2 regions of the Arthrobacter sp. Z4-13 genome follow, and region 2 is predicted to be linked to the other one. Evidence: riboswitches for the same ligand, from Rfam matches in the RefSeq annotation. Region 2 holds a riboswitch; the other holds the start of a gene.
What was found. Region 2 has a riboswitch for thiamine pyrophosphate ahead of thiC (phosphomethylpyrimidine synthase ThiC). Riboswitches for the same ligand answer to the same signal wherever they lie in the genome.
Positions count from the first base shown of each region.

Region 1: another riboswitch for thiamine pyrophosphate. It lies ahead of M1E07_RS18975 (ECF transporter S component); the one in region 2 lies ahead of thiC (phosphomethylpyrimidine synthase ThiC).

Region 1 covers NZ_CP096459.1:3,705,102-3,709,454, reverse strand. Annotated here, with positions in the region: gene M1E07_RS18995 (iron-containing redox enzyme family protein) at 1-129, opposite strand, end outside; gene M1E07_RS18990 (DUF4383 domain-containing protein) at 197-679, opposite strand; gene M1E07_RS18985 (hypothetical protein) at 806-1,015, opposite strand; gene M1E07_RS18980 (heme-degrading domain-containing protein) at 1,093-1,635, opposite strand; TPP riboswitch at 1,707-1,847, shown strand; gene M1E07_RS18975 (ECF transporter S component) at 1,902-2,525, shown strand; gene M1E07_RS18970 (ABC transporter ATP-binding protein) at 2,525-4,078, shown strand; gene M1E07_RS18965 (energy-coupling factor transporter transmembrane component T family protein) at 4,075-4,353, shown strand, end outside.
Region 2 covers NZ_CP096459.1:2,294,186-2,298,538, reverse strand. Annotated here, with positions in the region: gene M1E07_RS12405 (alpha/beta hydrolase) at 1-506, shown strand, start outside; gene thiC (phosphomethylpyrimidine synthase ThiC) at 503-2,335, opposite strand; TPP riboswitch at 2,330-2,437, opposite strand; gene M1E07_RS12395 (amidohydrolase family protein) at 2,515-3,597, shown strand; gene M1E07_RS12390 (VOC family protein) at 3,708-4,353, shown strand, end outside.

The DNA.
Region 1 (4,353 bases), 1.4 Mb from region 2:
CTCCAGCTGTGCCGTGACCAGCCGGCGCAGTTCCTCGACGAGCTTGGCGCCGTCGGCAGCCCCGGTTGTAACTGCCAGGGCCTTGGACAGGGCGGTGCTGATGGGTCCTCGGGGTTCTGGGATCTTCATGATGCTCCTTCGGGCGGCAGCGGTGCTGCCGGTGCTGCGCCGTCGACGGTGGCGGCTTCGGTTAAGGCTAAGCGTTCAGGTCGCGTCCGCGGTTGCGCCGCGGGGTGGCCGGCGGGGTGGTCCGCGGGGACAGCATGATGGCCAGGACGATCATGGCCAGCCCCAGGGCCAGGTGCAGCCAGTTGTCGGCGCCGTTGACGGGGACGAAGTTGGCGGGTGTTTCATCGCCCACCAAGAGCCCGTACAGCCAGAGGACCAGGTAAACGACGCCCCCGTAGGTGAGGAAGCTCCTTGCCTGCTGATGGGTCCGGGCAAGCAGCAGTCCGGCCGCCCCGAACGCCAGGTGCACGATGTTGTGCAGGGCGGACACCTGGAAGACGCCCAATAACAAGGCTTTCGAACCGTGGCCGGCCATGCCCAATGATTCGTAGTTACTGGTGATCCCAGGGATGAATCCAAGGACACCTACCAGCAGGAAGAGGACGCCCGTTGCGAGCGCAGCCTTCTGCAGGCCCGTCCTCGCTCCGGTGGCCCGGGTGCTGACTGTCATGACCTGTCTCCTCAAAAGCCGGGAGACAACATAGTAAGCATGATTACTAACTTAAGCTAAGTGCGGTGGTCATCCTGCTGTTGCTGCCCGCCGCTGCCCGCAGCTTTCGCAGGCCGCTGGTGGCGCTCAACCCTCCGGAGTGGTCCACACGTAAGGGTTTACATGGTGCCCACCGTGGCGGCCGTGCTCGTACCCTTGCTGCCAGGCCTTGCCCACGGCGGACACCAGTTCCGCCAGCAGGGGATAGTAGGGGTGGTCCGGGCCAATATAGATCATTTCCTCCGCGGCCTTGTCCACTGCCGCCTGCACCTGGTTTTCGGCTGCATTACTGGGCATGGCGCCCCTCCTGTTTGGAACTTCGCCGTTTCGAATGTACTCCAGGCATATTGAGGGTCCATCGCGCCGGCCTGTCCTCAGTCCGTGCGCATGGAGCTGAGGATCTCGCGCAGGGCCTGTACCACCAGTTCATGGTCCTGCACCTGGGGAAGCCCCGAAACAGTCACCGTTGCGACCGCGCCCACCCCAGCGACGTACACGGGGAAGGAACCCCCGTGTGCCGCATACCGGGTCTGATCGAACCAGCCCTGGTCTTCGATCCGTCCGCCGCGGAGCCGGGCGCGCAGCCCCACCAGCAGGGAGGGCACCTCATACCTGGCGGCCGTGCGCTGCTTGGCGCGGATCCAGTGCCCGTTGTCCGGGGTGGCGCCGGCCAGGGCAACGTGGAACAGGACCTGCTCACCCTTGGTGATGTCTATCGCGATGGGGAACTGGCCTTCCTTGCCCAGCTCCACGAGCAGCAGCCCCAGGTTCAGTGCGTCGTCCATGGAGAACGCTGGAAGCTGGAGCTCCCGGATTTCACCCTCGATCCGGGCGATAAGTGCTTGCAGGGATCCTTCCGGCTGGATGGCATCGGAATCCGGATCGAACTCAGTCACATGCGGGGAATTGGCAGTCATGGCCCACAATCTACCCCCCTCCGGTGTAAACTGGACCCCGCCTGCAAGGGCAATTATTTACCCACAGAATCATTCAACGACAGGGGAGCGCCGCCGTCGGGCATCACTGGCAAAGCCAGGATCCGCAGGTGGGCGCTGAGAGTGCGGACAGCCGCAGACCCTCGAACCTGATCCGGTTAGTACCGGCGCAAGGGAGTCGAGTTCTCGAAGCACCGCAGCGGCGTGCCGTTGCCGTGCTTTCCCCTCCTGTTCCTCAGGAGGATCGCATGGCAACAACAGCAGTAAAGAAGACCACCAGCAAGTCCTGGCGCGTCGTGGACATCGTGGTGGCGGCCTTGATCGCCATCGCCGGCGGCGTCATCTTCTGGGCATGGTCCCAGGGGGCTAACGCAGTCTCAGCCCCCATGAACGCCGTATACCCGCCTTTGACCGGCCTGATCGCCGGCGGATGGATGATCCCGGCGGTGCTGGGCATGCTCATCATCCGCAAGCCGGGCGCCGCGCTGTTCTGCGAGACCGTCGCCGCCACCGGTGAGCTGCTGATGGGGTCGCAGTACGGCGCCTCCGTGCTGTTCTCCGGGTTTGTCCAGGGCCTGGGCGCCGAGATCATCTTCGCGATCTTTGTGTACCGGAAGTTCAACCTGCCGGTAGCCCTGCTCGCGGGCGCCGCTGCCGGGCTTTTCTGCGGCCTGAATGACTCCTTCGCGCCCTGGGGCTGGAACATCGCCTACTCCGGCGGGGACAAGCTGGCTTACATCATCGTCACCGCGATTTCCGGTGCCGTGATCGCCGGAGCCCTGTCCTGGATCGCCACCCGCGGCTTGGCCAAGACCGGAGTCCTGAGTTCCTTTGCGTCGCGCAAGGCAGCAACGGAGCCCGTCTTTTCCTGATGACTGCTCCTTCCCTCTCCGGCGCTGCGGTGGCGGCGCGGCCGGCTGCAGTCACCGCCAGGGGCTGGGGCTGGCGGCATGCCGGGCGCTCCAAACCTGCTGTCCGTGCCCTTGACCTGGACATCCAGCCGGGGGAGCGAGTGCTCCTGCTGGGCCCGTCCGGCGCAGGCAAGTCCACGCTCCTCCACGCTCTGGCTGGGGTGCTGGGGGACGCACATGACGACGACGAGGCCGGCGATTCCGATGAGTCCGGTTCGCTGCTGATCGACGGCGCCTCCCCCCGGGAGCAGCGCGGCCGGGCCGGGCTGATGCAGCAGGACCCGGAGACCCAGGTTGTCCTCTCGCGCGTAGGTGACGACGTCGCCTTCGGCGCCGAGAACCTTGCCGTGCCCCGCGGTGATATCTGGGCCCGCGTGCACGAGGCGCTGGACGACGTCGGGCTTTCCCACCTGCCGCTGGACCACCCGACGTCGGCCCTCTCCGGCGGGCAGAAACAGCGGCTCGCGCTCGCCGGCATCCTTGCCATGCGGCCCGGGCTGATCCTCCTTGACGAGCCGACGGCCAACCTGGACCCCGCAGGGGTTCTGGAGGTGCGCGACGCCGTTGGCCGTTGCCTCGACAAAACCGGGGCAACGTTGGTGGTGGTGGAGCACCGCGTGGCCGTGTGGAAGGACCTGGTAGACCGCATCGTGGTGCTGCAACCCGGCTCGGCCGCCGATCCGGCTGTGCTGTTGGACGGGGCGCCGGACCAGGTCCTCAGCGAAGCCCGGAACATGCTCACTGCGGCCGGGGTCTGGGTGCCTGGCTATGTTCCGGCTACCCGCCTCCGGGCGGCGGGTCCTGCTTCCGGTACTGAAGACCTGCTGCTGGCCGCGGAGGAACTGGCTGTATCGCGGGAACGCGCCCGCCGCAAGGGCTTTCGCAAAGTGCAGCCGGTGCCCGTACAGCAGGGCATTTCCGCCCAGGTCCGCGCAGGGCAGGCGCTGGCCATCACCGGGCCCAATGGAGCAGGAAAATCCACGTTTGCGCTGACCCTCGCCGGGCTGCTGGAGCCTGTCGCCGGCAAGGTTTCCGCCACCCTGCCGCTCAGCCGCGGCGCGGGAATTGACCCGTATCGGTGGAAGGCAGAGCAGCTGATTGAGCGTGTGGGCACGGTGTTCCAGGAACCCGAGCACCAGTTCGTCACCGGAAATGTGCTGGACGAACTGCGCTTTGGCCCGCGGCACCTTGGGCACGGCGAGGAGCGCGTTGACGAACTGCTGGCGCGGCTCCGGCTCACCGAACTCGTTGACGCGAACCCCTATACGCTGTCGGGCGGCGAGAAACGGCGGCTCTCCGTAGCCACCGTTCTGGCCGCGCATCCGCAGGTCCTGGTCCTGGATGAACCCACCTTCGGGCAGGACGCCAACACCTGGGCGGAGCTGGCATCATTCCTTTCCGAACTCCTGGACGCCGGCACCGCCGTAGTGTCCGTGACGCACGACGCCGAATTCACTGCGGCGCTGGGCGGAGCGGAACTGCGTTTGGCGGCAGCGGCGGCGGTGGCACCGTGAGGCAGGAGCTGAACCTGCACGGCAACAGCGCCCTGCTGACCCGCGCCAACCCGCTGAGCAAGTTCGCCGCCGTCTTCCTGATCACCGCAGTCCTGGCGCTCTCCATCGACTGGGTGTCCGCTTCCGTGGCGCTGGTCTTTGAGTTCCTGCTGTTCCCGTTGGCGGGCCTCACCCTGACGCTGCTGTGGCAGCGGGGGTGGCCGCTGATCCTCGCCGCAGCTGTCGGCGGCTGGAGTACTTCCATCCTGGCTGCAGACAGCGGAAAGACGCTGGTC
Region 2 (4,353 bases):
ATTCGCAGGGAGCAATTGCAGCCATGATGGCTGCCGTCGAACGGCCGGACCTGGTTTTTTCCTTGACGCTGGTGGAGCCGGCCTGCCTGTCTCTGACCGCCGAGCTGCCGGCCACGGCGGCGCACATCGGTCTCATGCAGCCCCTGTTCGACGTCCGGCACCAAATGAACGACCAGGATTTCCAGCGCGAATTCGTCCGCAGGGTCTACGCTACGGACCTGCAGCAGCCGGCCACGGCGGAGGAGAAGCGTTCCGCCAGGCGGCTCCGGCTTCAGGCCCCCTCCTGGGACGCCCCGCTGCACATCGTGCCCGGCGTTCCCACCCTTGTCCTGACCGGGGGATGGGAGCCGCTCTACGAGGAAATCGCCGGGTACCTGCGGGAAACCGGCGCCCTGCACCTGACGGCGGCGGGAGGGCACCGGCCCCACGACTCCCTCGAAGGCGACCGCATCATCCGCTCATTCATCAGCGACGTCAGCCGGGTCCAGTCAGCACGGGCTTCTTAAAGGCCCTGAGGTCCGGCGGCGACGAGTGGTTCGGGCAGGTAGACCTTGCCGCCGGCAGCCAGGAACTCCTGGCTCTTGCCCCTCATGCCCGAGGCCATCTCAGCCAGGGCAGCCTGCGACTCCGCTGAACCGTATTCGTCCCGGATATCCTGGCTGATCCTCATGGAGCAGAACTTGGGACCGCACATGGAGCAGAAGTGCGCGGTCTTGGCAGGTTCGGCAGGGAGGGTCTCGTCGTGGAAGGCCTCGGCCGTCACTGGATCAAGGGACAACGCGAACTGGTCCCGCCAGCGGAATTCGAAGCGTGCTTTGGACAGCGCGTCATCGCGTTCGTGCGCACCCGGGTGGCCTTTGGCGAGGTCTGCTGCGTGCGCCGCGATCTTGTACGTGATCACCCCTGTTTTGACGTCGTCCTTGTTGGGCAGGCCAAGATGTTCCTTGGGGGTGACGTAGCACAGCATCGCGGTGCCGTAGCGGGCGATCTCCGTGGCGCCTATAGCCGAGGTGATGTGGTCATACCCCGGAGCCACGTCGGTAACCAGCGGCCCCAGAGTGTAGAAGGGCGCTCCCTTGCACAGCTCCTGCTGGCGTTCGACGTTTTCACGGACCAGGTGGAACGGAATGTGGCCGGGGCCCTCCACCATCACCTGAACGTCATATTCCCAGGCGCGCTGCGTCAGCTCGGCCAGTGTGTCCAACTCGGCAAACTGCGCGGCATCGTTGGCGTCCGCCGTCGCACCCGGCCGCAGGCCGTCCCCCAGCGAAAACGCGACGTCGTACCTGGCGAAGATTTCGCAGAGCTCGTCGAAGTGCGTGTAGAGGAAGTTTTCCCGGTGATGTGCCAGGCACCAGCCGGCCATAATCGAACCGCCGCGCGACACGATGCCGGTCACCCGGTTGGCGGTCAGGGGAACGTACCGGAGCAGGACGCCGGCGTGGATGGTCATATAGTCCACGCCCTGTTCGCACTGCTCGATGACGGTATCGCGGAAAATCTCCCAGGTCAGGGCATTAGCTTCGCCGTTGACCTTCTCAAGGGCCTGGTAGATGGGGACGGTGCCGATCGGAACCGGCGAGTTGCGGATGATCCATTCCCTGGTGGTGTGGATGTCATCGCCGGTGGACAGGTCCATGACGGTGTCAGCGCCCCATTGGGTTGCCCACTGCAGCTTGTCCACTTCTTCCGCGATGGAACTGGTGACGGCCGAGTTGCCGATGTTGGCGTTGATCTTCACCAGGAAGGCCTTGCCGATGATCATGGGTTCTGACTCAGGATGGTTGATGTTGTTCGGAATGATCGCCCTGCCGGCGGCCAGTTCGCTGCGGACCAGTTCCACATCGCAGTTCTCCCGCAGGGCCACGAAACGCATTTCCGGAGTGATGATGCCCTGCCGTGCATAGTGCATCTGCGTCACCGTCCTGCCTTCAACGGCGCGGCGGGGCACCGGCGGTGCGCCCTTCCACTCCGCGCTGGCGGCGCCGCGGCGGACAGCCGAGCGGCCGTCGTCGAGCAGGTTCCGTCCCCTCCCGCCGTAGGTTTCCGTATCCCCGCGTACTGCTATCCACTCTGCCCGGAAGGGATTGAGGCCACGGACGGGATCGCTTCCCGGGCCGGCCGTCCGGTAGGTACGGAACGGGCCGTTGGCCCCGCCGTCGGGCGAAGGCTCCAGGGCTATCTCGGTGACGGGAACCCGGATGCCTGACTGCGCATCCTCGATGAAGGCCAGGGAATGGGACTTCAGCGACTGGGTGACAGGAGGCTGGTCCTGGCCGCCTCCCGTGCCGGACGGAATGTGGGCAGGGGCCAGCTGTGTTTTTGGTGTACTCAAGGAATACTCACTTCCTTCGCCGGCATTACCCGGACAGGTTCAACGGTCGCAGGCTGCGTCAGCCCGATCTCAGCCCCTGCAGGGGCACCCGTGTGGTCAGGAATGAAGCTACCACAGCCGTCCGGGAGGGGCTTGTCACATTGCCGGTGCTAGCCTGACTGGCGAGGAAGAGGAGCCCAATGCCGGAAATTATCGAATTCAGCGGACCGGTGCTGACCGGGCCGAACACCGTGCGGCGGGGATTGTGGTCCGTTGACGGGCTGTTGACCTTCACCCGCCCGCAGCACGTTCCGGAACGGATCCTGGACGGCTGGGTGCTTCCGGGGTTCGTTGATGCCCACTGCCATATCGGGCTGGGACCGGGCGGCGCTGTGGATCCTGCGACGGCGGAGGAACAGGCCCGCGCCGACCTGAACGCCGGCACACTGCTGGCCCGGGACGCCGGTTCCCCTGCCGACACCCGCTTCCTGCAGGACAGCCGCGACGCCCCGGTGCTGATCCGGGCCGGCAGGCATGTGGCCAGGACCGGCCGATATTTGCGGGGTTTCGCTGAGGAAGTGGAACCGGAGGGCCTGGTCGAAGCCGTCCGGAAGCAGGCCCGTGACGGCGACGGCTGGGTCAAGCTTGTGGGGGACTGGATCGACCGCGGCGCCGGTGACCTGGCGCCGTCGTTTCCCGCCGCCGTCGTTAAGGACGCTGTCCAGGCGGTGCACGAGGAAGGGGCCCGGATCACCGCGCATTGCTTCGCCGAAGACACCCTGGACCAGATGCTGGACGCGGGCATCGACTGCATCGAACACGCCACCGGGCTCCTGCCGCGGCACCTTCCGCGGTTTGTGGAGCAGGGCGTCCCCATCGTTCCCACCCTCATCAACATCGCCACGTTTCCGGACATCGCCGCACAGGCGGAGCCGAAGTTTCCCCGGTACGCCGCACACATGCGCGCACTGTGGGAGCGCCGGGCCGAGCGGGTGCTGGAGGCCTACGAGGCAGGCGTGCAGATCTATGCCGGCACCGATGCCGGCAGCGTCATACGGCACGGCAGGATCGCCGATGAGATCCTTGCCCTCCACTCTGCAGGGCTTCCGATGCCCGCTGCGCTCGACGCCGCCTGCTGGGGCGCCCGCGAGTGGCTGGGCGCTGAGGGCCTGCAGGAGGGAGCCCGCGCCGACGTCGTGCTGTGCCGGGAGGATCCACGAAGGGTTCCGGAGACTGTCAGCGGGCTGGCGCACGTGGTGCTGGGAGGCCGCGTCCTTCCTTGATGCCCCCACCGGGAGGAATTTTTGTGGCACTTGGAATAAATTGAAGCTTCAAGTAATTTTAATAGTCATAGGCCCCCACCCCGAAGGGCCCCAGCACCGGGAGTTTCCACATGACTGCAGATGCCGCCAGCCAGGACCTTCTTCCCGCCGACCTCACCATGGGCACCGTGATGCTCAAGGTCGGCGACATGAAGGTCATGACCGATTACTACCAGCGGGCCCTGGGGCTTGAGGTTGTCGCCGAACAGGACGGCGGAATCTACCTCGGCCGCCTGCAGAAGCCCCTGGTCCACCTTGCGCCCGCTCCCGGGCTGAACCTCCCGGGCAGGGGAGAGGCCGGCCTTTTCCATACGGCGCTGCTTTTTGAGAACCAGGCAGACCTCGCAGCCACCATCGCCACCGCCGCCCGGTTCGAGCCCCGCTTTTTCACGGGCAGCGCCGACCACCTCGTCAGCGAGGCCTTCTACTTCAACGACCCTGAAGGCAACGGCATTGAGCTCTACTGGGACCGGCCGCGGAGCAACTGGTCCTGGAATGGTGCGGACGTGGTCATGGACAGCCTGGCGCTGCCGCCCCAGCGCTACCTGGAGCAGCACCTCACCGAAGATTCCCTCGAGCGCCAGCGCGGAAGCGTGGCGGGGGTGGGCCATGTCCACCTCCAGGTGGGCGACGTCCAGTCGGCCAGGGACTTCTATGTAGGAATCCTCGGGTTTGAAAAGACCGCCGGCTGGCATGGGCAGGCATTGTTTGTCTCTG